Regions from separate parts of the uncultured Parolsenella sp. genome, predicted to be linked through region 1. Evidence: riboswitches for the same ligand, from Rfam matches in the RefSeq annotation. Region 1 holds a riboswitch; the other holds the start of a gene.
What was found. A riboswitch is a leader RNA that binds a small molecule or an ion and turns the genes downstream of it on or off. The one in region 1 is predicted to bind thiamine pyrophosphate.

Region 1 (14,452 bases):
GCATTCTGGATAGCGCTGCAAAGTGCTCGCTGGGTTTGCTGGCTCAAATCTGTCAATGTAAACGATTTCCGGTGCAGTAGATGCAGCGCAAGAAGCAAAGTGCACCCCCGTTTGGTGCGAATTTCGTACCAAACGGGGGTGCGATGGGTTCAGTTGCACCCGCTGAAAGCAGAATGGGCCGTCTGTGCTATCCGCTAATTGAAGGGCGCTGCACCGGAAAACGTTTACACTGACACTTCTGCCGTGGCGAGCTGCCTCTCATGCGCGTCTTACTCGATGTGGGTGAGAATAGAGTGGGGCGTTGCGAGCTGAGCTCGCAACGCCCCATCGTACTTGATGCGCTTGGCTCCTACTGCGCGGTGTAGCCGCCGTCGATGTAGAGGTTGTGGCCCGTGGTGAACTCGTTTTCCACCAGGAAGACGACGCCGTGGGCAATCTCGCTGGCCTGACCCAGGCGGCCCAGCGGGTGCAGGCTCTTGAGGTGCTCGATGCCCTCCTTGCCCATCGTTCCCTCGTTGACCATGCCGGTCTCGATGTAGCCGGGGTTCACGGTGTTCACGCGGATGCCGTACTTGGCAAGCGCCAGTGCGGCAGACTTCGTGAGCAGGTTCACGCCGCCCTTCGAGGCGTTGTAGTGCGGCAGCAGCGGGTCGCCCACGCAGCCCTCGATGGAGGAGGTGTTCACGATGGCGCCGCCGTTGCCCTGCTTCTCCATCTGCAACGCCGCGTACTTGATGCCGTAGAAGACACCGGTGAGGTTGATGTCGATGAGCTTGCGGAACTCCTCGCCGCTCATCTGGTCGACGGGCGCCATGCCGCCGACGCCAGCGTTGTTGAACATGATGTCGACGGAGCCAAAGGTCTCGACGGCGAAGTCGACGAGAGCCTTGACGTCGTCCTCGTCGCTGGTGTCGGTCTGGCGGAAGATAACGTCGGGCGCGATTTCCTTGAGCTGAGCCTCTGCTGCGGCGCCACGCTCGGCGTTACGGCCGGCGATGACGACCTTGGCACCCTTCTTGAGGAAGGCCTCGGAGGTGGCCAGGCCAATGCCGGAGGTTCCGCCTGTAATCACCGCTGTCTTGCCGTTGATGTCGAACATGATTGCCCCTTTCGCTGATTGAACACAACGGTTTCGTTATGCCCAGCGGGGCGATATGAGTTAACAGTTGATGTGTGAACGGTGGGTTTACGGGCTTGAACGAGCGCCTTATGCGTTCCGAGGGATTCGTGCGTCTGGATTTGTCACTGTAGCCGGTTTCTGGTGCAGTGGGCGGGGCGCCAGGAGGTGGCTGGCTTCCCATTTAGTACGAAAGTCGTACTAAATGGGGGCGCGTAGGACTGCCGGGGCCTTCTGAACTGTTCCCGAGGGCGTTCGTTTGCGTTTTGATTGTCCGCTAAATTTGGGGGCGCTGCACAGGAAACCGGTTTCACTGACATTTTGGCCCGGCCGAACATGTTCGCTTGGCTCAGGCTGTCACTGTAACCGGTTACACGTGCGGCCAGTGCGGCATGTGGGCTTGCGAAGTGGGCCGTTTGGTCCGAGATTCGTACTAAATGCGGTCGTTGACGTCCCTAATGCGGTGCGGCGGGCCTTTGGCTGGCGCCGGGGCTTGCCAGGACTATCCGCTAATCAGTCGCTACCGCACGTGTAACCGTTTTCATTGACAGTTTCGGCGCCACGAACCTCCTAGGGGCTTGATGCCTGCTCGGCCTAGTGAATCTTGCGGGTCGAGTAGTTGTCGAGGTGCGGGCCGCAGCTCGAGACGACGATCTTGCCGCTCATGCGGTCGAATGCAAAGTAGACGCGGATGTCGCCTCGGTCCTTGCTGTGGCCATTGCCCTTGCCGATGTGCGCCTCGCAGTTGAGCTCGCGACCCTGGTAGACGTCGCGATACTGGGCCATGAGCCAGGGGTCCTTGCGCGTCATCATCCCGGCGTTGGACGCAAACTCGAAGGTCGACCGCGCGCGGAACTCGCCCTCGATGTCGCGCGCGCCGCTCGCGTACAGCCCGTGCGCCACGCACGCGAGGTCGCGCAGGGCGTTCCAGACCAGCTCGGTGCTCGCCTTGCATTCCTTGCGAAGCGTCTTCCAGCCGCGTTCGGTAAAGTCGAGCCTCTCGGGATACGCATCCACCATGAGCTGCCCCACGGCCTCGGGGGTCTTGGGCCAGCTGGGTAGCTCAACGGTCTCGCCCGCCCCAGTACCGCCGTTCGTCCCCAGCGTCCACGAGCTGCTGAGCTGTGCCGTGAGCTGTCGATTCTCCTCCTCGAGCTGCAGTGACAGGTCGAGCGCCTCATCGATCTGACGCTGGGCGTCCGCCTTGCTCAGGGTCTCGATGCGCCGGGCCTCGCGTATCACGCGCGTCACGCGCAGCTCGCTGCGAATCTCGGCAATGCCTAGGGGCTGACCCGTGCGCACGGGCTGCTGGGCCAGCGCCCGGTGGAGAATGGCCAGCAGCTGCTCCTCGCCCAGCTCCTGCGCGCGGGCAAACGAGAAGAAGCGGTGCCGCCTTGCGTCCTCCGGGCGCTCAAAGCGCGGCAGTGGAGCGTAGACGCGTACTGTGCCTCCGTCGCAGCGCAGGTCGAGGTTGGGAAGCCCCGCGTCCATCTCGGCGCAAAAGTCCTGGTCAATGGAGTAATAGACGCGAGCGCTCGTGCCCAGCATGGCGGCGAGCGCCCGAACGTCGAGCGCGTGGCGCACCACGGTCCCATCGAACTTGGGGCTTACGAGAACGGCCGGCGTCGTACGCCCCGGCTTGCTCGCAAACCGCCAGAACGCATCAAAGTCGCCGGCCCCAAGGCCAATCGCGTGCAGCGACGCGGGCAGCCCCGACGTCGTGGCCTCGAGCCAGTCGCACTCGACGATGCCCCTCACGAGTCCCGGCACGCTTGCCTGCGGTTCGTCCAGGATGGGGCCGAGAAACCCGGAATAGTCAGCGTACGAGACGGCGACGGAGACGGTGCCGCTCGCGAGGCCCTCGCGCGCCGCAAAGCCAACCGAGGTGCGCCACTCACGCGGGGCGCACTCGCCCTCGCGAAAAGTCTCGCGAATGGTGCCCGCCCAGCTCACGCTGCCGTCCTCGCGCTGAACGAGGGCCGACTCAAAGGCCACGCCTGACACGTCGAGCTCGGCGCGCGTGCCCACCTTGAACCTGCTCCAGCGCTCGATGTCTCGCGGGACCTCGGGCCACTTGCGGCATATCCAGCCGCGGACGCACTGGATGAGGCCCCAGAGCGCGTCGGCGCCATCGGCCGCGGCAACCTCGAAGGTGGTGGAGTAGAACGGCACGTGTTCAAGGTCGCTGGCGCGCATGGGCTATCCCTCTAGTAGCTCGGTAATCTCCCTCACGATGTTATCGCAGGTCATGCCGCATGCGGCGAGAAGCTCCGCTGGTTCGTAGCGGTCGGGGAAGCCATGGGGCAGGCCAAAGCAGCGCACGCGCGTGCCGTCTGCACCCAGCAGGCAGGCGATGCGGCTGCCAAACCCGCTGTCGAGCACGCCGTCCTCGAGCGTCGCGACGAGGCGCGCGGTGCGTCCCAGGCGCACCACCCAGTCGCGGTCGATCCCGCAGGCGTAGCGCGGGTTCACCAGGGTGACGTCGATGCCCGTGGCGGCAAGGCGCTCGACCACCTGCTGACCCAGCGGCATCGTGGCACCGAGGGCGAGAAGCGCCACCTCTCCTGACCCCTCGCGCACGATCTCGGGCTCGGCGGCGGCAAAGCCGTTGGTCGGCAGCGCAACGTCGGCGCGGCTCACGACGCCCGCGCCCGGCACGCGAATGGCGACCGGGCTGCCCTCGTAGCCGCAGGCCCAGTCGAGCATGGCGAGGTACTCCTCGCGGCAGGTGGGCGCCAGGTAGGTGAGGCCTGGCATGTCGCCCAGCATCGCGATGTCATAAAAGCCCAGGTGAGTGGCATCGGTCGTGCCAAAGGCGCTCGAGCCAAACACAAGGATCGTGGCGGGCGAGGCGTTGAGGCAGATGTCGTGCCACAGCTGGTCGTAGGCGCGTTGCAGAAACGTGCCGTAGACGCCCCAGACGGGGTGCGCGCCGCCGACGGCGAGGCCCGCGCAGAGCGTGGCCGCGTGTTCCTCGGCAATGCCAACGTCAACAAACTGCTGGCCAGCGGCCTCGCGGCGGTCTGCCGTGAAGCCCATCATGTAGGGCGTGGCGCTCGAGACGGCAACGAGGTCGCGGTCGGTGCGCATGCGGCCCAGCAGGTACTCGCCCGTGAGGTCGGCGTAGGTGGCGGGCGGCGCTTCGACGATGCCGCCGCTTGCGCGCCCACCGCCCAGCTTGGCGCCCGTCTCGGGGTTAAAGGGACCCACGTGGTGCCAGCTCTCCTCGTTGGCCTCGGCGGGCGCAAAGCCCAGGCCCTTGCGGGTGTGCACGTGCACCACGATGGGGTGTGCGCAGCCCTTTACCTGCCGCAATGCCGCCTCGACGGTAGCCTCGTCGTTGCCGTTCTCGACATAGCGGTAGTCGAGGCCCAGCGCGCGGAAGGGGTTGTCGGTCGCGGTGCCGCCCGTCTCGCGCAGGTGGGCGAGGCTCGCGTACAGGCCGCCATGGTTGGGGCAGATCGACCATTCGTTGTCGTTCACCACGATGACGAGGCCGCTGGCGAGCGTCGCCGCGTCGTCGAGGCCCTCGAAGGCGAGGCCGCCCGAGAGCGACCCGTCGCCAATCACGGCAACGACGTCGTGGCTCTGGCCGGCGAGGTCGCGGGCGCGGGCGAGGCCCACCGCGAGGCTCACCGAGGTGGAGGTGTGGCCCATCGAGAAGTGGTCGTGCTCGCTCTCGACTGGGCTCGCGAAGCCCGAGAGGGTGCCCATGCGCTTGGGGTCGAGGTAGTTCCACGCGCGGCCGGTGAGCATCTTGTGGGCGTAGGTCTGGTGCGAGACGTCGAAGACGAGCTTGTCAGTGGGGGAGTCGAACACGCGGTGGAGCGCCACCGTGAGCTCGACGATGCCGAGATTGGGGCCGAGGTGGCCACCGATCTTGGCGCAGCTGTCGATGATGGCGTGGCGAATCTCGGCGCAGAGGACGGGCATGGCCTCGCGGGGCAGCGCCCGCACGTCGGCGGGAGAGTCGATGCCCTCAAGATACATGTGCCCTCCTTAGTTGCTGCCTGGCGCCGCGCGCGTTCGTGACCTTATAGATTGGCACACTTACCCGCTTAAGTTGTGGCGGGCTCGTGCGGGCGCAGAATTTGGGGAGTGAGCGGCGCGCGTGACAAAGGGGCCAGAGCCCTTTGTCACCTTTTCTGTAAAGAGGGGGGCGGCCGGCGGTCGTGGCGCGTGGGCGCAGGGGTGGCTGGGGAGTGAGCGCGCCTTGCCGCCCTGCCCGTCTTGCCCTAGTGCCGCACGAAGTTGCGGATGGGCTCGCCGGCCGCGAGGTGGGCGAGGTTCTCGGCCGCGATGCCCACGATGTTGTCGAGCACGCAGGCCATGTGGAAGCCGCCCGAGACATGGGGCGTGAGCAGCAGGTTCTTGGTGTTCCAGAAGGGGTGGTCGGCCGGCAGGGGCTCGGGCGTCGTGACGTCGAGTGCGGCTCCGGCGAGCCTTTCGCTCTCGAGCGCGGCCACGAGGGCGTCTGCCACCACGAGGTCGCCGCGCCCGCCGTTAGCAAAGTAGGCGCCCGGCTTGCATACCGAGAAGAACTTCTCGTTCGCAAGACCGCGGGTGGCCGGCGTGCTGGGGAGAAACGACGCTACGACGTCTGCCTCCGCAAGCTCAGCGGCCAGCGCGTCCATCGTCACGACTCGGCTGAAGCCCGCCGGGGCCTCGCCACCGTGGCGGTTGGCGCCCACGACGGTGGCGCCCATGCCGGCGCACAGGCGCGCGAAGTGGCCGCCAATGTCTCCCGTGCCCAGCACGAGCACGCGCGCCCCGTCAAAGGTCGTGACTGGCCCCAGGTCTGCCCAGTTGTGCTTGCGCTGGCAGTCCTGGTAGGTGGGGAGACGCTTCATGAGCGAGAGCGTCATGGCAAAGAGGTGCTCGGAGACCGCCTGGCCATAGGCGCCAACGGCACAGGCAAGCGCGGCCGCGGCGGGCACGGTACCTGCGGAGATGTAGCTGTCGTAGCCGGCCGAGTTGAGCTGCAGCAGCCTGAGGTTGGCGGCGTGGCCAAGCAGCGCGGGCGAGACGTTGCCCACGATGACGTTGGCCTCGGCTACCTGCTCGGCCGAGGGTGCGCCCACGTCCAGCGGGCTTGTGGGCGTCACGTAGGTGTAGCGGGCGTGGGGCGCGCCGGTCTCGAGGCGGGCGCGCTGCTCGTCCGTAAGCGGCAGCAGCACGAGGACGTTGAGTGGGTTCGATGCGGTCACGCGGGTCTCCTCTCGTCGACTCTTCGCCGCCATTGTACGGCGCGGGGCGGGGGGGACGTCCCGTTCGCCCGCATCCTTCTCGGCTGCGGCATCACGGGTGCTATAGACTGGACGAGGCAATAACCCAAGGAAGGGAAAACCATGGCCAACACTAGCAAGACCTCCGCGGCCGACGTGGCGCTTGCCGAGGAGCTCATCGACTTCATCCAGAAGAGCCCGAGCATGTTCCACACGGCGGCGACCATCCGCACCTATCTCGACGAGGCGGGCTTCACCTACCTGCCCGAGACCGCGGCTTGGGAGGTGCGTCCCGGCGGCTCGTACTACACCTGCCGCAACAACTCGAGCGTCATCGCCTGGAAGGTGGGCGAGAAGCTCAACGACGAGGCCAGCTCGTACCACTTCCAGCTTGCTGCCTCGCACTCCGACTCGCCCACGTTCAAGCTCAAGACGGCTTGCGAGCTCGACGGCCCCAGCTCCTACCTGCGCCTCGACACCGAGGCCTACGGCGGCATGATCGACTACACCTGGTTCGACAAGCCGCTGTCGCTGGCCGGCCGCGTGCTCGTGCGCGACGGCGCGCGCATCGAGAGCCGCCTCGTGTCGCTCGACCGCGACGTGGCGCTCATCCCGAGCCTCGCCATCCACATGAACCGCGCCATGAACGAGAAGTTCTCGCCCAACCGCGCGAGCGACCTGTGCCCCATCATGTCGGCCGGCGACTGCACGGTGGGCACCGTTGACGCCCTGGTGGCCGAGAGCCTGGGCGTGGCTCCCGAGCAGATCGTCGCACGCGACCTGTTCCTCGTGAACCGCCAGCGCCCGTGCGTGTGGGGCGTGGCGAGCGAGTTTGTGTCCTCGCCCAAGCTCGATGACCTGGCCTGCGCGTTCACCTCGCTCAAGGCGCTCCTCGCGAGCGACAACCAGCGCGACGTGAGCGTCTACTGCTGCTTTGACAACGAGGAGGTTGGCTCCAACACCAAGCAGGGCGCGATGTCGACCCTGCTCGCCGACACCCTGGGTCGCATCAACGCGGCACTGGGCAAGGACGAGGAGGCCCTGCGCCGCGCCATTGCCGGCTCGATGCTCGTGAGCTGCGACAACGCGCACGCCGTGCACCCCAACCAGTCCGACAAGTCCGACGCCCTCAACCGCTGCGTGCTGAACGGTGGCATCGTGGTGAAGGAGGCCGCGAACCAGAAGTACTGCACCGACGCCTTCTCGCGCGCGGTGTTCGCGGCGGTGTGCGCAGACGCCGGCGTGCCCGTGCAGGTGTTTGCCAACCGCAGCGACATGGCGGGCGGCTCCACGCTGGGCAACCTGTCGAACACGCAGGTCAGCACGCACGCCGTTGACGTGGGCCTGCCGCAGCTGGCTATGCACTCGAGCTACGAGACGGGTGGCACGCGCGACGTGGCCCTGGCGATCGCGGCGGTGAAGGCGTTCTACGACGCCGACGTCCGCATCGACGGTGCCGATGGTGCCACGCTGGCGTAGTGGCTGCTAATTTGGATTGACGCGCGGGCGCCCCGCTGCCGACGCCGTTCGGCGGCGGGGCGCCTTTTTGGTTGAATGGGTGCGGGAGTGAGGTGGAGCGCGATGCCGGCGGGCCGGTTCGAGCCGGTACGATGCCGGCGGTCCGGGTAGGCCGGTGCGATGCTGACGGGCCGGGCGGGTACGCCGCGCGGACTCGCGGCCAGCCCGCTACTTCCACAGCTTCTTGACGATGAGGACGACCAGGGCAGCGACGCCCAGGAACAGGGCGATCTGCAACAGCGTTGCCACCAACGTGATGACGATGAACCACATGAACTGAACGGTCGTCTCGCTCATGGTCGCCTCCCCGCTGGCGGCTGTCCTTTATTAAATTGTACGGGATGCGCCTCTCAAAAAAAGCCCGCGATGGCGGCGCTTGCGCGTGCCATCGCGGGCATGGGTTGGTGCCTGCAGTTTTTCTCGGCCAAGTCGTTCGGGTGTTGCCCGGCGTCCCTCTCGGCTGGGCCATTGGGACGCCGCCTGACCTCCCTCTCGGCCTACTCGTCGCCGAAGGAGATGCCCAGGAGCTTGGCCTCCCGGATGAGCTCGCAGTTGGGGTCGACGTACTTGAGCTTGCCGGCCACCTGCTCGAGCGGAACGCGCGCCATGTGGCCGTCACGCTGGGCAATCATGTAGCCAAACTCGCCCGCGAGCGCGCCGCGCGCGGCCTCGACGCCGCACTGGGTGGCAAAGATTCGGTCCTGGGCGCTCGGCTCGCCACCGCGCTGGGTGTGGCCCGGCACCGCCACGCGAATCTCGCGGTCGGTGCGCTGGGCAATCTCCTCGGCGATGTCGTAGGCAACGGAAGGCTGCACCCTCGCGGCCACCTTCTTCTTGTAGTCCTTCTTCTTCATGGCCGCCTCCTCGCGCGAGATGGCGCCCTCGGCCACCACGACGATCGCGAAGCGCCCGCCGTCCTTCTCGCGCCGCTCGATCGCGGCGACCACGTTGTCCATGCTGTAGGGAATCTCGGGGATGAGGATGACGTCCGCGCCGCCGGCGATGCCCGCATACAGCGGGATCCAGCCCACCTTGTGGCCCATGATCTCGATGACGAAGACGCGACGGTGGCTGTTGGCCGTGGTGTGGATGTCGTCGATGCACTTGGTGGCGATGTCGATGGCGCTGGGGAAGCCAAACGTCATGTCGGTGCCCCAGGTGTCGTTGTCGATGGTCTTGGGCAGCGCGATGACGTTGAGGCCCTCATCGCGCAGGCGGTTGGCCGTCTTGGTCGAGCCGTTACCGCCTAGCACGAACAGCACGTCGAGCTTGAGCTTGCGGTAGGTGGCGATCATCGCCGGGACCTTCTCGACGCCGTCGGCCTCGGGGACGTCGAGCAGCTTGAACGGGGTGCGCGAGGTGCCCAGGATGGTGCCGCCCTGCGTGAGGATGCCCGAGAAGTCCTTCCACTTCATCTGACGGTAGCGGCCGTAGATGAGGCCCTGGTAGCCGTCCTCGAAGCCGAAGATCTCGACCTTGTCCTTTGAGTTCTTGAGGATGGTCTTGACGATGCCGCGCATCGTGGCGTTGAGAGCCTGGCAGTCGCCGCCGCTCGTGAGCAGGCCGATTCTAAACATGTTCATCCCTCCTGTGGGCGCGCGCAGGGGCGCGGTCGCGGCCGGGGAGCGCCGCGGCGTTGGTTGCGGTTTTCCTTGCGCATTAGTGTTGCACAAGCGGGCGTGCCCGTTGCGTAAACGTTTGGGTAGGGGCGAGGCAGCGGGTTGGGTAGTCGGCCCGGTCGTCCGTTGTCCAACTGGGGTTTGCCGGTTTGGGAAGCTCTCTACTTTGGCAACCACCGATTCGGCTACACAACTGATGGGGTAATTTGCCGGGTCCGGCCTGCGAGGGGGCATCAGTCTGCCAAAAAACACATCAAATAGGTAACCTCCGGCGCGCGTGCCAAGTAGGTCGTCTGCCGGCCCATTGGCCAACTGGGGTTTTATTGCCATGAGGGTCGCTCTACTCGAAGAGTCCCTCGTAGGTTACCTATTTGATGGGTTTTCGAATCAGGGGCTTCCCCAATGCCCTGCCGCCAACAACGACACTTGACGTGGCAACCGCTCGCCGTATAATCCAATGCCGTTGCGCGAACAAAGGCTTGCGCAACACAGCTGGGGGTGCTCGCAAGAGCTGAGAGGATTTCCAACCCCTTGAACCTGACCTGGTTAGGACCAGCGTAGGGAAGCTCTCCGCTTTACGGCGGCTTTTCTCGTGCCACGGCCGTATGCCGTTGGCCACCGGTCCCACCTTGCAGATTCGTCCTCTCTACCGAGCCCGCGCCTGCCACCTGCGAAAACGCAACTCATAGGGAGAGGAAACCATGTCCGACGAATCCTGCTGCGAGGGCTGCAACCGCCCCGATCTTCCTTGGGCCGGCCGCGGCACCAGCCTGCCCATCTCTGGCTGCCGCTTCTCGCTCTACCCCATGTGCGACAACTTCGTCGACATCATCCTGGGCGCCCTCGGCCGCGTCGACACCTCGGCCGTTTGGAGCGAGTCCGATGCCCTCTCTACCGTCTACCGCGGCAAGCTGCCCTACGTCATGGACGCCGTCGCGGGCCTGTTCGCGAGCGCCTGGACCGAGAACGTCCACATGGCGCTCGAGGGCCAGGTCTCCAAGGGTTGCCCCGGCGATGTCTCGGGCGACTCGGTCCTGAGCGTCGAGGGCGAGGCCCCCAACCACGCGCTGGTCGAGGCGGCCACCCAGCCGGCCCTGTGCAAGCTCGCCCTCTATCCCATGGGCGTGGGCGACTACATCGACGACATCGCGGCCGTCTGGCGCATGGCCGAAGACCGCGGCCTCAACCCCACCACGATCCATTACGCCACGCGCATCGAGGGATCGATCCGCGACATCTTTGCCTACCTGCAGGACGTCTGCCAGCTCATGGAGGACACCGAGAGCGTCCACCACTACGTGCTGCACTTCACCATTAACGTCAACAGCCCGACGGACGAGTCCGCCGAGTAGGACCGCGCGGTGCCGCCGTCCATGGCGACCGTGCAACCGTGCGCGCATCCACCGCGCACCGCGGTGGATGCGCAAAAGACCAGCGTTACGGGCCCGCGGGGTGCGGGCCAACACGATGCCCGCGAGCCGGGCGAGAGGGGATAGCAATGGCTAACGAGAAGGACAGCGCCAAGGGCGGCTGGAAGCTTCAGGAGATCATCTTCGTGGCGATGCTCTGCATCGTCTTTGGCGTGGTCTACCTCATCGCGGTGTACGCCGCCGCCGCGATGGTCGCCGCGTTCACGCCGATGGGCATCGGCCCCATGGGCAACGAGATCGTCTTTGGCATCTGGTTCATGGTCTCGACGCTTGCCGCCTACATCATCCAGCGCCCGGGCGTGGCCCTCGTGTCCGAGGTCATCGCCGCGCTCATCGAGGTGCTGCTTGGCAACATGTACGGCCCCATGGTCATCGTGACCGGCCTCGTGCAGGGCGCCGGCGCCGAGCTTGCCTTTGCCCTTGGCCACTACAAGAGCTTCAAGACCAAGGACATGATGCTCGCCGCCGTCTTCTGCACCGTCATCAGCTTCGTGTGGAGCTTCATCCGCTCGGGCTACGGCCTGCTCTCGATTCCCGTGCTCGTCATGTTCTTCGTGGTACGCCTCGTGAGCTCCGTCGTGTTCTGCGGCTTCCTGTCCAAGGCCATCGGCGACGGCCTGGCCAAGACCGGCCTGCTCAAGGGCTATGCCCTGGGCCGCAACCGTGCCTAGCGCAAGCGTCGACAACTGCGTCGCGGGTGGTCGGGGCGTCGCAAGCGCCCAGGCCGCCGCGAACGGCTACGGCGCCGCTGCCGCTGCCGTCCCGGCGCCCGCACTCGAGGCGCGGGGCCTCGCCTTTCGCTACGGCGAGGGCGCAGCCCCCGTGTTCAGCGACCTCTCCCTGACCGTTGGCCGGGGGGAGGTCGTCCTCGTGATGGGGGCGTCTGGCTGCGGAAAGTCGACCCTGGCCCTGTGCCTGGCGGGCCTCTACCCCACCTATGCGGGCGAGATGGAGGGCCTCGTGCTCGCCGGCGGGCGCGACGTGGCCCAGATGGGCGCGCGCGAGCGCAGCCGCGAGGTCTCGATCCTGTTCCAGAACCCCGACAACCAGTTCTGCATGGACACGGTCGAGCGCGAAGTGCTCTTTGCCCTGGAGAACGTGGGTTACGAGGGCAGCCTGCGCGACCGCTGCCATGAGCTGCTGACCCTCGTGGGCCTTGAGGACCGCGCTGCCGAGAAGATCGGGCGACTCTCCGGCGGCCTCAAGCAGAAGCTCGCCCTGTGTACCGCGCTTGCCTGCGGGGCCCGCACGCTCGTGCTCGACGAGCCGTTCGCGAACCTCGACCCCGCGTCGTGTGCCGCGGTCTCTGCCGAGCTGCGTCGTCTTAATGCCGAGATGGGCGTAACGCTTGTGGTCGTTGACCACCGCGCGGAGTGGTGGCTGCCGTTTGCTACGCGCGTGGTGCTCATGTGCGGGGAGGGCAGCCTCGACGATGCCTCGTTTTCGGCGGGGGAGTGGCCCGCCCATGCGGCCGATCTTGCCGCTGCCGGGCTCTTCTCGGGCAACGAGTGGGCCGCGGGCTACGCGCCCGTCGATCTGGGCGAGAGGGGTGGCGCGGGCGATGACGCCGGCGATGACGTTGCCAGCTGCGGTGCCGTCGTGCTTGCGCATGGCCTGAGCTGCGGCTATGGTCGCCGCCGTGCCTACGCCCCGGTGCTTAAGGACGTGAGCCTCGACGTGGCCCGAGGAAGCGTGGTGGCTCTGGTGGGCGTATGCGGCAGCGGCAAGTCGACGCTGCTCCACGCCATCGCCGGTGCGTGCGAGACGCGCGGGAGCCTTGTCGTCGAGGGTCGCGTGGGCCTCGTCTTCCAAAACCCGCGCCTGCAGTTTTTGGCCCTCACGGTTGCCGAGGAGGTGCTCGTGACGCTGCGCGCGGCCAACCCCGGCGCCAGCGAGGAAGAGCTCGAGGCCCGCGTACCGGCGCTTCTCGACGAGTTTGCCCTCTCCGGCCTCGCCGAGCGCTCGCCCTACGAGATCTCGCAGGGGCAGCAGCGCCGCCTCGCCATGCTCTCGATGCTTGCCGGAGCGGCCGACGTGCTGCTGCTCGATGAGCCCACCTATGCGCAGGACGAGCGCTCGACGCGCCTCATGCTCGACATGCTCATGGGCCGCGTGGCGGCGGGCCTCACCGTGGTCATGGCCACGCACGACCTCACGCTTGCCCGAGCCATTGCCAATAAAGTGCTGCTTGTGGAGGATGGGCGCGTCCGCGAAATCTCGCGCGACGAGCTTACGCGCTTCGAGCGGAGCCTGGAGGGGGTGGGTGAGCGATGAGGAGCCTCAACCCCGGAGTCAAGCTCGCGGCGCTCATCGTGGCGTCGCTGCTCCTGTCCGTGACGTTCAACACGCGCGTGAACCTGGCCGTGGCGGCGCTGGCTATCGTGGCCACGCTTTGCTCGCGCGGGTGCAACCGCAGGGGCCTTGCGCTCGCGATGCTGCCGTTTGCCATCACGGCGCTCGCTATGTTCGTTACCGGCCTCATGTACGGCGCGAGCGGCAATGCCTCGGCGGGCGTCGAGGCAGACATGTTTGGCCAGCGCACGCTGTTTGCGAGCGACTGGACCACGGCCGCGCAGCTTGCGAGTCGCGTGCTGGCCTACGGAGGCCTAGGCATGGCGTTTGCCTTCACGAGCGACGCGTTCGAGCTGGTCATGAGCCTGATGCAGCAGTTCCGCCTGCCGCCCAAGTTTGCCTACGGCGTGCTTGCCGCCTACCACTTCTTCCCCGTGGTGCGCGACGAGTACGGCGAGGTGGGCCTTGCGCTCAGGGCGCGCGGCGTGCGCGTGGGGCCCTTCTCGCCCCGTCGCGTGGTGCCCATGCTGGCCCACGCCCTCGAGCGCTCCGAGAGCCTTGCAATGGCGATGGAGTCGCGCGGGTTCGAGGACGGGGCGCCGCGCCGCTGCGCCTTCGAGGTGCCCCTGCGCGCCCGCGACCTCGTGTTTGCCGTGGGACTCAACGCAGGGATCGTCGCCGCGCTCGTGCTCGTTCCGTAATCCGTGACAGAGGGACGGCTCTAATGTCCCCGTTTGGCGGGGACAAAAGACCCGTCCCTCTGTCCCCGCTGATAGATGATTGGAGAGACGGAGTCATGGTGGAGTCGAAGGCTGCCGAGTGGCGCAGGCTGTGCGCGGAGTACCCCGATATGAGCCCGCTTGTGCTGCTCAAGATTTCGATGGTGTGGCATGGCGCGCGCCTGACCGCCCGCGCGCTCGCGCGGCTGCAGCGGCCCGACTATCGCTTTGCCTCGGACGAGCCGTTCGAGATCGCCTTCGCCGGCCGCGCCACCCAGCGCGCCGTCATGCCCGGCGGCGTGCTGCTGCGCGACGCCACCTACGTCTACATCAACTGGGGCGAGACCTACGACGACCCCTACGTTATCGACTACGACGCCGCCACCTGCGAGTTCACGCTGCGCGAGCCGGCGTCGGGCACGATTTTGGCCGATGGCGACGAGGCACCCGGCGATGCGCGCGAGGGCCTCGTCGACGTGATCGGCTTTACCCCGCGCCCCGCGCTCTATGACTTCGAGACGAGCGCGGGCAC
Region 2 (14,452 bases), on a different contig from region 1:
CCCAGGTGGAGCAGAAGGCCGCAGACCGCCAGATTGCCTACGAGGCCGGTGAGCGCCCCGTCAGTGCGGGCGCCAAGCGCATCCTCATCACGGGCTGCCCGGTGGGCGGCGTCATCAACAAGATCGGCCGCACCATCGAGAACAACGGCGGCACCGTGGTCTGCATGGACGACTGCTCGGGCGAGCGCACCTGCCGCATGATGGTCGACGCTGAGGCCGACGACATCCTGGGCGCCATCGCCGACCGCTACCTCGACATCAACTGCTCGGTCATGACGCCCAACGACGGGCGCATGGACAACACCCTTGCCATGTGCGAGAAGTACCACGTCGACGGCGTGATCGAGAGCGTGCTGACGGCCTGCCACACCTTCAACGTCGAGAGCGCCAAGATGCAGAGCGCCGTCGAGGGCGCGGGCATCCCGTACATGAAGATCGAGACCGACTACAGCACGGGAGACCAAGGCCAGATCGACACGCGCATCGCCGCGTTCATCGAGACGCTGTAGGAGGCGCGCATGCGGGGCATTGGCGTAGACATTGGCTCGACGGCTACCAAGGTTGCCGTGATGGAGACGGGCGAGCTTGCGCAGACGCTGCTCATGCCCACGGGCTTCTCGTCGGTCGACGCGGCCGGGCGCGTGAGGGATGCGCTGGCCGAGAAGGGCGTCGACGTGGCGGCCGAGGACGTGCGCGTGGTGGCCACCGGCTACGGGCGCATCGCGGTGCCCTACGCCACCAAGGTCGTGACCGAGATCACCTGCCACGGCCTGGGCGCGGCGCACCTCTTTGGGACCGACGGCACCGTCATCGACGTGGGCGGCCAGGACACCAAGGTGATCCAGCTTGCGAACGGGCGCGTCACTAAGTTTGCGATGAACGACAAGTGTGCGGCCGGCACGGGGCGTTTCCTCGAGGTCATGGCAGACCGCCTAGGCATCGACCAGGTGGAGCTCGCGAGCCTGGCGCGCGCGGGCGAGGACGTCAAGATCTCGAGCATGTGCACGGTGTTTGCCGAGTCGGAGGTCATCAGCCTCGTGGGTCGCGGCGAGCCGCGCGAGAACATCGCCCACGGCATCATCGAGAGCGTGGTCTCGCGCGTGGCGTCGCTCGCGGGCCAGGGGTCGCACGCCCCCTACTTCCTCACGGGGGGACTCTGCGAGAACGACTACGTGGTGGAGCGTCTGGGAGCGCTTCTGGGCAGCGAGGTCACGACCTGCCCCGAGGCCCGCTACGCCGGGGCAATCGGCGCCGCGCTCAAGGCCTGCGAGCTGTAGGTTCTTCTCGGCAGCTTGAGACGTAAGAAGGCCGGGGTGGCCGCTCTTGTGCAAGCGGCCACCCCGGCCATTTTGAGTGGGACAGTTGCTCAGGCAGGTATTGTCCCAGCTAGTTCACGGAGACACCTCCGTCGACCTTGACGCAGGCGCCGGTCATGAACGAGGCCTCGTCGGAGGCGATGAACAGCACGACCGAGGCGAGCTCCTCGGGCTTGGCCTGACGGATGTCGGAGTCGAGGCCGGCCATGGCGCGACCCATGCCAAACTGGTTGATGCCGGAGCCTGCCATCATCGAGTCGGCGATCTCGGTCTCGACGCCGCCCGGGCAGACGGCGTTGCAGCGGATGCCGGAGTTGGCGTACATGTAGCCGGTGTTCTCGGTCATGCCAACGAGGGCGTGCTTGGAGGCCGTGTAGGCCACGCCGGCGCGAGCGCCGTTGGTGCCGCCGATGGAGGCGACGTTCACGATGCTGCCCTTCGTCTCCTGCTCGAGCATGACCTGGACGGCCTTGCGCATGGCGTACATCGGGCCCTTGACGTTGACGGCGAAGACCTGGTCCCAGCGCTCGTCGGCGATGTCGGCGATGGGCTCGAAGCCGTCCATGATGCCGGCGTTGTTGACGAGGATGTCGAGCTTGCCGGTCTGGGAGACGGCGAAGTCGACCATGCCCTCGTTGGCCTCGCGGCTCGAGACGTCGCCCACATAGGGCAGGACCCTGCCGGGAAGGCCGGCCTCGGCGACCTCGGCGGCGAGCTGCTCGAGGCGCTCGGCGCGGCGGGCAACGGCCACGACCGTGGCGCCCTCCTTGGCGAAGTCGTAGGCGATCTGGCGGCCCATGCCGGCGCTGGCACCGGTGACGACGACACTCTTACCCTCAAAGCGCATGACGAATCCCTTCTGTGGGGTCACGGACGCCCCTGTCCGCGACATTAATATGTTAAGTATCAAGAAATAGGAACGCCCGCCCATCCTGGGTTGGGTGGGCGGGCGCCTATGAGGGCTAAGCGGTTGTGCGTAGGCCGCTGGGACGATAAAGCTCCGGGCTATTTCGTCCCAAACTGAGACATTGACCTACGGGGTCGCCGCCCCGCCTGATGGCTACTGTCCCAACTTGTCGCGTGGAGCCTCCACGGTACCACGGTGTGGGGCCTGTCTCTTCTTATGTAAACGTGCTAGACTGGGCCGCGATCTAAAGGGGAGCTGGCGGCACGCCGGCTGAGAGGGGCCCATCCCGGTCCGACCCTTGACCTGATCTGGGTAATGCCAGCGTAGGGACCCCAAACGTGCGCGTATGAGGCTCCCGCCAATGGCGAGGGCCTTTTTGGTCCTCGCGGAAAGCGAGGTTTGCATGGAATGTAGCGTAGCCATCCAGGTGCTGCCGATGGACTCGGCCACCGACGAGGACACGATCCGCGTCGTCGATGCCGTGATCGCCAAGATCCAGGAGTACGACGTCAACCCCTACGTGGGCCCGTTCGAGACGGCCATCGAGGGTGATTACGACACCTGCATGGAGGTCCTGCGCCAGTGCCAGCTCACCGCCGTCGAGGCGGGGTGCGGCCAGGTCATGACCTACGCCAAGATCAACTATAAGCCGGGCGGGGCCGTGCTCTCGACCGAGAAGAAGGTTGGCAAGTACCACGAGCAGGAGCAGTAGGGCCATGGCTCGTCGCGCGCCCGCCCGCTGGGTTGCCCCCACCATCACGCTCGTGGCGCTTGTCGCCCTCTGGCAGCTCGTCTGCTCGGTGGGCCTCGTTCCCAGCTACCTGCTGCCCAGCCCGGTGCAGGTGGTCGAGGCCCTCGTGGCAGACCTGCCCCTGCTGCTGAGCCACTCGGTCACCACCATCGCCGAGGCCGTCATCGGCCTTGCCCTGGGCGTTGCCGTGGGCTTCGCGGTGGCGGTGCTGATGGACCGCTTCGAGGTGGTCTACCGGGCACTCGATCCCATCGTGACTGTCTCGCAGACGATCCCCACCGTGGCCATCGCGCCGCTGCTCGTGCTGTGGTTTGGCTACGGGCTCATGCCTAAGGTGCTGCTCGTGGTGCTGGGGACGTTCTTTCCCGTGACCGTTTCGCTCGCGAGCGGCTTCAGGAGCGTCGACCCCGACGCCATCGATCTCATGCGCTCGATGGGTGCCAGTCGCGCGCAGATATTTCGCTATGCCAAGCTGCCCGCCGCCATGGGGCAGTTCTTCGCGGGTCTGCGCATCAGCGCCACCTACGCGGTGGTGGGTGCCGTGGTCTCCGAGTGGCTCGGCGGCTTCGTGGGCCTGGGCGTCTACATGACGCGCGTGCGCAAGTCCTACTCGTACGACAAGATGTTCGCCGTGATCCTTATCATCTCGGCACTGTCGCTCGCGCTCATGGGCCTCGTTTCGGCCCTGCGCCGTGCGTGCATGCCGTGGGAGAGGGTAGAGAGGAAAGACCAGTAATGACTATGAACAAGCTCGTCTCGCGCCGCGGCTTCGTTGCCGGCGCTGCCGCCGTCTGCGCCGCCGGCCTTGCCGGATGTGGCGCCTCGGGTGCCGCCGCCCCCGCGACCGACGCCGCCTCCACCGACGCCGCCGCGACGTCGGGTGACCTCACCAAGCTCACCTTCGTGCTCGACTACACGCCCAACACCAACCACTCGGGCGTCTATGTGGCCATCGCCAAGGGCTACTACGCCGACGAGGGCCTCGAGGTCGAGGTCGTCCAGCCGCCCGAGGACGGCGCCGACGCCCTGGTGGGCACCGGCAAGGCCCAGGTTGGCATGAGCTACCAGGACGTCATGGCCAACTACCTTGGCTCCGATGACCAGCTGCCCGTGACGGCCATCGCCGCCACCATCCAGCACAACACCTCGGGCATCATGAGCCGCGCCGGCGACGGCATCACGCGCCCCAAGGGCATGGAGGGCAAGCGCTACGGCACCTGGGACCAGGACGTCGAGAAGGCCATCATCAAGAGCGTCGTCGAGACCGACGGCGGCGACTTCTCCAAGGTCGAGCTCGTGCCGAGCGGCGACGAGGTGAGCGGCCTCAAGGCCAACCAGTTCGACTGCGTGTGGGGCTACGAGGGCTGGGGCCTGCAGAACGCCAAGGTCCAGGACTACCCCTGCGACTACTTCTCGTTCCGCAGCATCGACTCAACGTTTGACTACTACACGCCAGTCGTCGTCGCGAACAACGACTTCCTCGCCCAGCAGCCCGAGGTGGCCCGCGCCTTCCTGCGCGCCACGAAGAAGGGCTACGAGTACTGCGTGACCAACCCCGACGACGCCGCCCAGATCCTGTGCGACGCCGCCCCCGAGACCGACGCCGAGCTCGCGAAGGCCAGCGCCGAGTACCTCGCCGACCAGTACACGGCCGACGCCTCGAGCTGGGGCATCATCGACCCGCAGCGCTGGGCCGCGTTCTACACCTGGATGAACGACAACCAGCTCACCCCCGTTGCGCTCGACGTCAACGGCGGCTTTAGCATGGACTACCTGGAGCAGTAGAGATGGATCTTCGAGACACGCAGAAGGTCGCCACGGCTGGCGCGGACGGCGCGGCCGGCGCTGCGGACGGACGCGAGCCCGCGCTCGTCGTGCGCGACCTGACCCTTGCCTGGACCGACGGCACCTCGCCCACGGTGGCCGACGTGTCGCTCGAGCTCGCGCCGGGCGAGATGGTGTGTCTCGTGGGGCGTTCGGGCTGTGGCAAGTCGACGCTGTTCCACGGCATGGCGGGCCTCACCGAGCCCGTCTCGGGCAGCGTGCTGCTGCATGGCGAGGACGTCACGGGCAAGCCGGGGCGCATCTCGTACATGCTGCAGAAGGACCTGCTGCTGCCCCAGCGCACGATCATCGACAACGTGTGCCTGCCTCTATTGGTTGCGGGCACGCCCAGGCGCGAGGCGCGCGCCAAGGCCGAGCCGCTCTTTGGGCGCTTTGGCCTCGAGGGTACGCAGGACAGCTACCCGGCCGAGCTCTCGGGCGGCATGCGCCAGCGTACGGCGCTCCTGCGCACCTACCTCATGGACAACGACGTGGTGCTCATGGACGAGCCGTTCAGCGCGCTCGACGCGCTTACGCGCCGCGACATGCGCGCGTGGTTCCTCTCGATGGTGAGCGACCTGGGCATCTCGTGCATGCTCGTGACCCACGACGTCGACGAGGCCGTGGAGATGGCCGACCGCATCCTGGTGATGAGCGGCGCCCCCAAGGAGGGGCGCCCGAGCAAGATCGTGGGCGAGGTCGATGTCGCCTGCGAGCGCGAGGGACGTGGCGAGTGGATGCTCACGCCCGAGTCGCTCGCGACGAAGCGCCGGGTGCTGGAGCTTCTGGGATAGCGCGTGGGGCGTGCTTCTCGGCAACGCGTACGTAAATGACGAGAGGGGCCTGCCTGGTCTGGCGGGTCCCTCTCGCTTTGTCTGTTGTGACCTTATCGGCCTTTTGCCCTACTCGATGTGGAAGTCTGCGGGGAAGTGGATGAGCCCCTGGTGGCGAATCTCGTCGCAGATGGCCAGGGCGTCGAGCGTGACGTCGGTGAAGCTCGAGGCGGCGCCGGTGGGGGCCATGCTCGCGCCCCACAGGGTGTCGATGCGCTCGCCGTTTACGAGGCTCACGAAGTCGCGCACCTCGTGGACCATGTTGTTGGCGCATGGCTCGATGGTGAGCCTCTCGGTGACGTTGCCGACGCTGTTGGTCGTGGTGGTCGCGGCACCGCGGATGGCCTGGCCGCGCACCATGACCTCGGCGGACTGGGGCACGCTCATCGCGTCGAGCGTGAGGGTGCCGAGGTCGCCCTCGATCTGGCAGGGGAGCAGGTCGGTCGAGATCTTTGAGTAGGCGATCTCGACGACGAGGCCGGGCGTGCCGGAGTGCCTGCCGTAGCTGCACAGGACCGAGCCCGCGCCGTCGATGACGCCACCTGTCGACTCGGTGCGGGCGTCCGAGATGAGCGTGGGGGCGGCGACGATGCGGTCGGGCGCGCCAAAGAGGGCCACCATGGGCTCGATGCAGTAGACGCCGAGGTCCATGAGGGCGCCCGAGGCCATCTTGGCGTCGAAGATGTTGGTGTGGCGGCCGGCCTTGACGTCGTCGTAGCGGCTCGAGTACTTGCCAAAGCGGAAAGTGGCGCGGCGCAGCTGGCCCAGCTTGGGCAGGGCCGCCCAGATCGTGGCCCAGGCCGGGTCGTGGACGGGGCGCATGGCCTCGAGTGCCAGGACGTGGTGGAGCTCGGCTGCGGCGTAGAGCGACTGGGCCTCGTAGCGGTTTGAGCAGAAGGGCTTCTCGACCAGGACGTGCTTGTCTCCGCGCACGCAGGCGAGGGCCTGCTTGTAGTGCAGGGCGTTGGGCGTGGCGATGTAGACGGCGTCGACGTCCTTGCAGTTGGCGAGCTGCTCGAGCGAGGTGAAGGGGCGCGAGCCGCCGTGCCTCTCGGTGAACTCGCGCGCGCTCACGGCGTTGCGCGAGAGCGTGCCCACGTACTCGATGCCCTCGACCTGGCCTACGGCGTTGATGAGGTCGTCGCTAATCATCGACGTGCCGATGGTCGCAAGTTTGATTGTGTCGCTCATGATGGCTCCCCTGGTCGTTATCCTTCCGAGTGCGATTCTATGGCCTGGGGGAGCCGTGGGCGTCGGCGTATTTGCGAGTGGTGGCTGCTAAATTATTTCTCGTAAATGGCTTGCGCGAGTGCGGGTGTATACGGTATAGTCTGTCTTCGCTGCGGCACGCCACGTGTGCGGCGGTCATGGAGTTGCCAGCTTAGCTCAGTTGGTAGAGCACCGCTCTCGTAAAGCGGGGGTCACCAGTTCAAGTCTGGTAGCTGGCTCCATCGAAATTCGCAGGTCAGGGGACATATCCTCTGGCCTGTTTTTTGTGTCGCGATCGTCTGTTTTTGCCCAGAGGGGTGAAATTTCACTCCGCGTCCATGTCCTCGCCTGTCGTTTCTTCTCGTCCTAAGCATTCTCTTGCGTGCCTATTGCGCCTTGTTTGTCCGTTCGCGTGCCCAACGCGACTAGATGGCGGCTCTGGAGGGTCGGTTTAGTCGCGTTGGGCACGCAATGCCGCTCGATTGTCGCGTTGGGCACGCAATCCTGCTCGATAGTCGCGTTGAGCACGCGAGGCAGCCCTGCGTGCTCGCGGCACACCCGCCATGCCCAGTGGTCCCCCCTAAACATCCTGCTAGAATAGGTCATCGTTGACCATGCGACCACGGGAGTGACTATGCCTCGTCCTGAGAGAATCGACTGCGTCCTGTTCGACTGCGATGGCGTGCTCATCGACTCCGAGCCCATCGCCGCCCGCCGCAACGTGGTGATCTTTGGCGAGCTGGGCATCCCCGCCACTTTTGAGGACTGCCTTACGATGTGCGGCCAGGACGGCAAGACCACAATCCCGGCCATCGGCGCCAAGTACGGCGCCGACGTCACGGCCGACGAGTTCGCCGCCAAGAAGACCGAGTGCATCGAGCGCGGCCTCATCGACAGGGTGAGCTACAACAACCCCGAGGCGGCCGCCCTGCCCGGCATTCACGATGTGCTCGCGCGCCTGCGAGCCGCCGGCGTGCGCTGCGGCCTCGTCTCCACCACGGTCTCGAGCCACATCCTCGTGGGCCTCGACCGCTTTGGCCTGGCCTCGTGCTTCGACTGCATCATCACCGGCGACATGGTCGAGCGCCACAAGCCCGACCCCATGCCCTATGCCACGGCCATGGAGTACCTGCACGTGGACCCCGCCCGCACCGTGGTGGTCGAGGACTCGCCAGCGGGCATTCGCTCGGGCCTCACCGCGGGCTGCTACGTGCTGGGCTTCACCGGCTCGGCCTACGTCAAGCAGGACGTAAGCGCCGCTAACGAGGTGCTGCTCAGCTATGCCGACTTTGACCTGGTGTAGCCCGTGAGCTCAAACGATTCCGCCAACAACTTCATGTTCGAGAAGAGTGCGGCCGAGAAGGGCGCGCCGGGTGCTGCCACCGCTCACGTGGCCGAGAAGGTCGTGGCCGAGAAGGGCGCCCGTGCGGGCCGCCTCGTCGACGCCCCCTGGTTCAACAAGCTCCTCATTGTTGCCTGCGCCCTTGCCTGGGGCTTCTCGTTCTTCGTGATGAAGGACGTCACGGCGCAGTTCCCGGTGTTCTGGCTTCTGCTCGTGCGCTTTGGCCTGTCGGCCCTGCTCATGCTCGCCTGTTTCTGGCGGCGCATCTGCGGCAACCTCTGCGCGCCGGTCGTGCGCACGGGCGTGCTCCTTGGCGTGTTCTACGGGCTTGCCTACGTGTTCCAGACGTACGGCATCGTCTACACCACGCCAGGCAAGAATGCGTTTCTCACTGGTGTGTACTGCGCGCTCGTGCCGCTGTGCGCGTGGGCCCTGGGGCAGGGCAGGCCGCGCCGCATGAGCGTGATCGCCGCGGTCGTAACGCTTGTGGGCGCGGGGTTCGTGGTGCTCGACCAGGGCCTGCCGCTGAACGTTGGCGACGGCCTCACGCTCGTGGGCTCGGTCTTCTATGCGCTCGAGATGGTGGTCGTGGCGCGCGAGGGACGCGACCGCGACGTCTGGGCGCTCACGTTCTGGCAGTTTGCGACCGTCGCCGTGATGATGGCGGCGGGTCACCTGCTGGTCGAGACGGCGCCCTCGGCCGCCTCGTTCACGGCGGGCAACGTCGTGGCGCTCGTGTTTCTTGCTGTGGTGTGCTCGTTTGGGTGCCTGGCGCTGCTCAACTACGCGCTTACCAAGGTTGACCCGGCGGCGGGCTCGCTGCTCTCGAGCCTCGAGAGCCCCAGCGGCGTGGCCTTCTCGGTGGCCTTTGGCTACGAGACGCTCACGCCGCGCCTGCTCGCGGGCTTCGCGCTCATCTTCCTTGGCATCGTCCTGTCCGAGGTGGGCGAGAAGCTCGTCCTCATGCTGCCCGGCCGCAGCCGCGGGTAGCGCTGCGTGGCGAGGCGTGGCCACCTCTCCCTTAACCACAGATTCCTAGGAATATGCGCTTAAGGCTGTCCGCTAAATATGGTTAACGTCATTTTCCTAGGAAAATGAGAAGAGAAACGCTGGGATGAGAAGAGAAACGCCGGGGGAGGTTGGGCGCCTTCCCCGGCGTTCTGCGTTCGGACGATGTACTGGGCTCGCGGGCGGCCGCGCGGTCGATGGCGCAGGCCCTCGTCCTGTGCTCCCGGAGTCCAGCGGAGACCATCGCCCCGGCTGCGCGGTCGATGGCGCAGGTCCTCGCCCTGTGCCCCTTGCGCGTTTCCGCACGTGACAAGCTCGAGAAGCTCGGTGGCGCGGGAGCCCCCGTTCTGCGTCCCTACGCCAAGCTGGTGGCGAGCTCCAGCAGCTCGGTGACGTCGGCGGCTTCGGTGGCCCAGGAGCACACGAAGCGGATGACGCGGTGGTCGTCGGGCAGCACGTAGAACGTCTCGCAGCCGCAGGCCTTCTCGAACGCCTGCTCCTGCGCCTTGCTTACGGCAACAAACACCTGGTTGGAGGTCGAGTTGCCGTAGAGCTCAAAGCCCCTCTCGACCAGGCCCTCGCGCAGCTGCTGTGCGCATTCGTTGGCATGCGCGGCCAACTGCCAGTAGAGCGCCTCCTCGCCGTCCTGCTCGGCAAAGGCGGCCTCGAACTGCGCACCCAGCAAAAAGCCTTTGGCGAGCAGGCCACAGCGCTCCTTCTGCAGGTAGGGGAAGGCCTCGCGCAGGCGCTCGGCCGCCGCTCCGTGGCCGCAGATCACGACGGCCTCGCCCATGAGCATGCCGTTCTTGGTGCCGCCGATGTAGAAGGCGTCGACCTTGCTCGCGATGTGGGCGAGCGTAAGGTCGTTGCCGGGCGCCGTGAGGGCGCTGCCCAGGCGCGCGCCGTCCAGGAAGATGCCCAGGTCGTGGCTGCGGGCCCAGTCGCAGATGGCGTCGAGGCGCTCGGCGCTCCAGACGCCGCCCAGCTCGGTGGTGTCGGTGATGTAGATGGCCGCGGGCCTCGTCATGTGGCGGCCCGTCGAGGTCTGCGTGCACCAGACGCGCTCGGCCGCCTCGGGCGTGAGGAAGCCGTCGGCGTCGTCGGTGGGCAGGGCGGTGCGGCCGCAGGCCATGAGGGCGCCCGTCTCGTGCACAACGATGTGGGCGTCGGGCGTGCAGATGACGCCCTCCCAGTCGCGCAGCATGCCGTTCAGGCAGATGACGTTGGCGCTCGTGCCGCCAATGCAGAACTCGACGGTGGCCTCGGGCGTGCCGCAGGCGGCGCGAATGAGCTCGCGGGCGTGGTCGCAGTGCTCGTCGCCCTCGGTGTAGCCAACGTTTTGGTGGCTGCCGGCGGCCACGAGGGCCTCCATGATCTGGGGCGCGGCGCCCTCGGAATAGTCGTTGCGGAACAGGTGCATGGCGTCTCCTCACTGTTTGGCTTGGGCGGTAGCTATGATAGCGCGCCCGCGCCCGGCGACGCGCCCGTCCGTGGCGGCGTCAAGGCCGTGGAAGCGCCCGTCTGTGTTCCCACCAAAGCCTCGTACGCGCCCGCCTATGCCTCCGCCAAAGCCGCGGACATGTCGCCCGCCCCCGTGCTGCGGCGCCCGCCCCCGCGCGGTATACTCAACAGGTTAAACCGCGACTGAGAGGGACGTGCAATCATGGCTAACAAGGCGGAAGGCACCGAGGACCTGTACGGCGCGCGCATGCGTGCCTGGGAGCGCATGCAGGCCGTTGCGCGGCAGACGTTTGCGCCGTACGGTTTTGCGGCCATCGAGACGCCGGCGATGGAGCAGGTCTCCACGTTCGTGCACGGTATCGGCGAGTCGACCGACGTGGTGCGCAAGGAGATGTTCCGCGTCTTCTCAGGCGCCCTGCTCGATCGCGTCTTCGCGGCCGGCAACGACGCCGGCCTCAAGCCCAAGCAGCGCCTCGCCATGCGCCCGGAGGGCACGGCTGGCGTGGTGCGCGCCGCCGTCGAGAACAACTTCGTGCCGCAGGGCGGCGCCCCGGTGAAGCTGTGGTACGCGGAGCCGATGTTCCGCGGCGAGCGCCCGCAGAAGGGTCGCCTGCGCCAGTTCCACCAGGTGGGCATCGAGTGGCTGGGCGCGCCCGACCCCGCGGCTGATGCCGAGTGCATCATCATCCTCATGGACTTCTACCGCGCGCTGGGCATCGACCCCTCTCACCTGCACCTCGCCATCAACTCGATGGGCGACGCCGCGTGCCGCCCGGCCTATCGTGAGAAGGTGCGCTCCTTCATCCTCGACCACGCCGACGAGATGTGCGACGAGTGCCGCGAACGCGCGGAGATAAACCCCCTGCGCGCCTTCGACTGCAAGAACGACCACTGCCGCGAGGTCATGGCCGCAGCCCCGCTGGCCCATGAGAACCTATGCGAGGAGTGTGCCACCCACTACGAGCAGGTGAAGCGCTACCTCGACGAGGCGGGCATCGCCTACGAGGAGGACCCGACGCTCGTGCGCGGCCTGGACTACTACACGCGCACCGTCTTCGAGGTCGACTACACGCCCGACCCAGCGATTGGCGCCATTGGCGGCGGCGGCCGCTACGACGGCCTGATGGAGCTCGAGGGCGGCAAGCCCACTCCGGGCATCGGCTTTGCCGTGGGCTTCGAGCGCGTTATGCTGGCCCTCGAGGCCGAAGGTGTGAACCTGGGCGGAGGCGAGCCGGGCTGCGTCTACGTGGCCGGCACCGAGGCCGACCTGCGCCCCGCCGTCTTCACGGCCACGCTGGCGCTGCGCCGCGCCGGCATCCGCACCGAGGCCGACTACCAGGGCCGCTCGCTCAAGGCCCAGTTCAAGCAGGCCGACAAGCACGGCGCCGTCCTGTGTGTGGTGCTGGGCCCCGAGGAGGTCGAGGCCGGCACCGCGACCATCCGCGACATGAAGACCCACGAGCAGGTGAGCGTGCCCGCCGCCGAGCTCGCTGAGCGTGTGGCCGAGCGCCTCGCCCAGGCCTAAGCCTCGTGAGCTCGCAAGATAAGACCAACGGGGGAGTCGGCGTCGCGCTTGCGGCGCCGGCCCTCATCTATGAGGACGAGTGGCTGCTCGCGGCCGACAAGCCCGCCGGCGTCATCGTGCATGGTGACGGCACAGGTACCGCCACGCTCACCGACGCCGTGCGCGCCCACCTCCTGGACGAGGGGCGCGAGGAGGCCGCCGCGCAGCTCCAGGCCGTGCAGCGCCTCGACGCCGACACGACGGGCCTCGTGCTGTTCTCGCTCTCCAAGGAGGCGCAGCCCAGGCTTGACGCCCTCGTGGCGAAGCACGACGGCATCGAGAAGCGCTATCTCGCCATCGTGCGCGGGGAGGTATCGCCCACGCTCACCCGCATCGACACCGCTCTTGCCCGCGACCGCCATGACGCACGTCGCATGCGCGTCGACGCCCGCGGCAAGCCCTCGCTCACGCTCGTGCGCCCGCTCGACGTCGCGGGTCCGCGTCGCGCCCGCGTGAGCCTGGTCGAGCTCACGCTCAGGACCGGGCGCAAGCACCAGATCCGCGTGCACCTCGCAAGCCGCGGCTATCCCATCCTGGGAGACGCTCTCTACGGCGTGCCGGCAGACCGCTCCGGTCGCGCCCCGCTCATGCTCCACGCCGCCTCCGAGGCGCTCACGCATCCCGTCACGGGCAAGCGTCTTGAGCTTGCCGTTCCGTATCCCGAACGATTTGCCCCTTATTTTTCGAGGTAACGGGCCTTTTCGTGTGGAATGGGCGAGAAGCGCAAATGAGGGACACCCCAGCGCGCATCCGCCCAAGTTGACTGCTAATATATGGTCGTTTGACTGAGGCGCGCCTGGGGAGGCGCGTGACTACGTCTGCGCGGGCGCGCATGGGGATGCGTGGCCGCGCCGGGCCAAGCGGGGCCCAAAACTGGAGGAGAGGACTTTCATGGCTGGAACTATGCGTGGCGTCTACACCAACCTAACCGACATCCGACGCAGGGTGTTCACCGAGGTCGCCAAGGTGGCCTACGGCTCTGCCAAGGATCTGGCGACGACCGAGGACCCCGTTCCCGAGGCGGTCCACGAGCTGCGCCAGCTGCCCTACAAGCTCATTCCCGGCAACGTCGCAACCTACCGCGAGTCGGTCTTCCTCGAGCGTGCCATCGTCCAGGAGCGCATCCGCCTGGCGATGGGCCTGCCGCTGCAGGACCTCGACCGCCCGGAGACGGTCTCCGACGGCATCAAGAAGGCCGCCGTGTCGGAGACCTATTACGAGCCGCCGCTGGTCAACGTCATCAAGTTTGCCTGCAACGCCTGCGAGGACAATGTCTACCGCGTGATGCCCAACGCCTGCCAGGGCTGCCTGGCGCACCCCTGCCGAGAGATCTGCCCCAAGGGCGCCATCTCGTTCAAGGACAAGAAGGCGTTCATCGACCACGACAAGTGCATCAAGTGCGGCCGCTGCGCCAACGTGTGCCCCTACCACGCCATTCACCACCACGTGCGCCCCTGCGCCGACGCGTGCGGCATGCACGCGATTGGCTCTGACGAGCACGGCCGCGCAGAGATCGACTACGAGAAGTGCGTGAGCTGCGGCCAGTGCCTCGTGAACTGCCCGTTTGGCGCCATCGCCGACAAGAGCCAGATCTTCCAGACGATCATGGCCATCAACGCGGGTGACGAGGTCATCGCCGAGGTGGCGCCCGCCTTCGTGGGCCAGTTTGGCGGCAAGGGCAACGTGGACAAGCTGCGCGAGGCCTTCAAGGAGCTGGGATTTGCCGGCATGGAGGAGGTGGCCCTGGGCGCCGACCTGTGCACGGTCGAGGAGGCTGAGGACTTCCTCGAGGAGGTTCCCGAGAAGATCCCGTTCATGGGCACCTCGTGCTGCCCGGCCTGGTCGGTCATGGCCAAGAAGGAGTTCCCCGAGCACGCGGACTGCATCTCGATGGCCCTCACGCCCATGACGCTCACCGCCCGCCTTATCCGCAGGCAGCACCCCAACGCCAAGATCGTCTTCGTGGGGCCCTGCTCGGCCAAGAAGCTCGAGGCCATGCGCAAGAGCGTCAAGAGCGAGGTCGACTTCGTGCTGACCTTCGAGGAGATGGCCGGCATGATGGAGGCCAAGGGCATCGACTACGCGAGCCTCGCCGGCGAGGGCGGGGACTTTGAGGTCGCGAGCGCCGACGGACGCGGCTTTGCCGTTGCCGGTGGCGTGGCCAACGCCGTGGTCAACGCGATTCACCGCCGCTACCCCGACCGCGAGGTCAAGGTCGCGAACGCCGAGGGCCTCGA

Region 2: another riboswitch for thiamine pyrophosphate. It lies ahead of Q3866_RS03595 (MTH1187 family thiamine-binding protein); the one in region 1 lies ahead of Q3866_RS06040 (YkoF family thiamine/hydroxymethylpyrimidine-binding protein).

What each region holds. Positions count from the first base shown of each region.
Region 1 is NZ_CATVTL010000009.1:7,359-21,810, forward strand. It holds gene Q3866_RS06005 (SDR family NAD(P)-dependent oxidoreductase) at 350-1,099, opposite strand; gene Q3866_RS06010 (hypothetical protein) at 1,712-3,313, opposite strand; gene Q3866_RS06015 (1-deoxy-D-xylulose-5-phosphate synthase) at 3,317-5,107, opposite strand; gene Q3866_RS06020 (D-2-hydroxyacid dehydrogenase) at 5,353-6,324, opposite strand; gene Q3866_RS06025 (M18 family aminopeptidase) at 6,466-7,821, shown strand; gene Q3866_RS06030 (hypothetical protein) at 8,029-8,157, opposite strand; gene Q3866_RS06035 (6-phosphofructokinase) at 8,358-9,437, opposite strand; TPP riboswitch at 9,964-10,060, shown strand; gene Q3866_RS06040 (YkoF family thiamine/hydroxymethylpyrimidine-binding protein) at 10,181-10,831, shown strand; gene Q3866_RS06045 (ECF transporter S component) at 10,978-11,580, shown strand; gene Q3866_RS06050 (ABC transporter ATP-binding protein) at 11,573-13,183, shown strand; gene Q3866_RS06055 (energy-coupling factor transporter transmembrane protein EcfT) at 13,180-13,902, shown strand; gene Q3866_RS06060 (radical SAM protein) at 13,998-14,452, shown strand, end outside.
Region 2 is NZ_CATVTL010000003.1:147,549-162,000, reverse strand. It holds gene Q3866_RS03610 (double-cubane-cluster-containing anaerobic reductase) at 1-509, shown strand, start outside; gene Q3866_RS03605 (acyl-CoA dehydratase activase) at 519-1,277, shown strand; gene Q3866_RS03600 (glucose 1-dehydrogenase) at 1,387-2,187, opposite strand; TPP riboswitch at 2,472-2,553, shown strand; gene Q3866_RS03595 (MTH1187 family thiamine-binding protein) at 2,627-2,935, shown strand; gene Q3866_RS03590 (ABC transporter permease) at 2,940-3,710, shown strand; gene Q3866_RS03585 (ABC transporter substrate-binding protein) at 3,710-4,759, shown strand; gene Q3866_RS03580 (ABC transporter ATP-binding protein) at 4,762-5,592, shown strand; gene Q3866_RS03575 (Gfo/Idh/MocA family protein) at 5,701-6,822, opposite strand; tRNA gene Q3866_RS03570 (tRNA-Thr) at 7,007-7,082, shown strand; gene Q3866_RS03565 (HAD family phosphatase) at 7,475-8,143, shown strand; gene Q3866_RS03560 (DMT family transporter) at 8,147-9,172, shown strand; gene Q3866_RS03555 (low specificity L-threonine aldolase) at 9,546-10,610, opposite strand; gene hisS (histidine--tRNA ligase) at 10,854-12,176, shown strand; gene Q3866_RS03545 (RluA family pseudouridine synthase) at 12,182-12,907, shown strand; gene Q3866_RS03540 (4Fe-4S dicluster domain-containing protein) at 13,107-14,452, shown strand, end outside.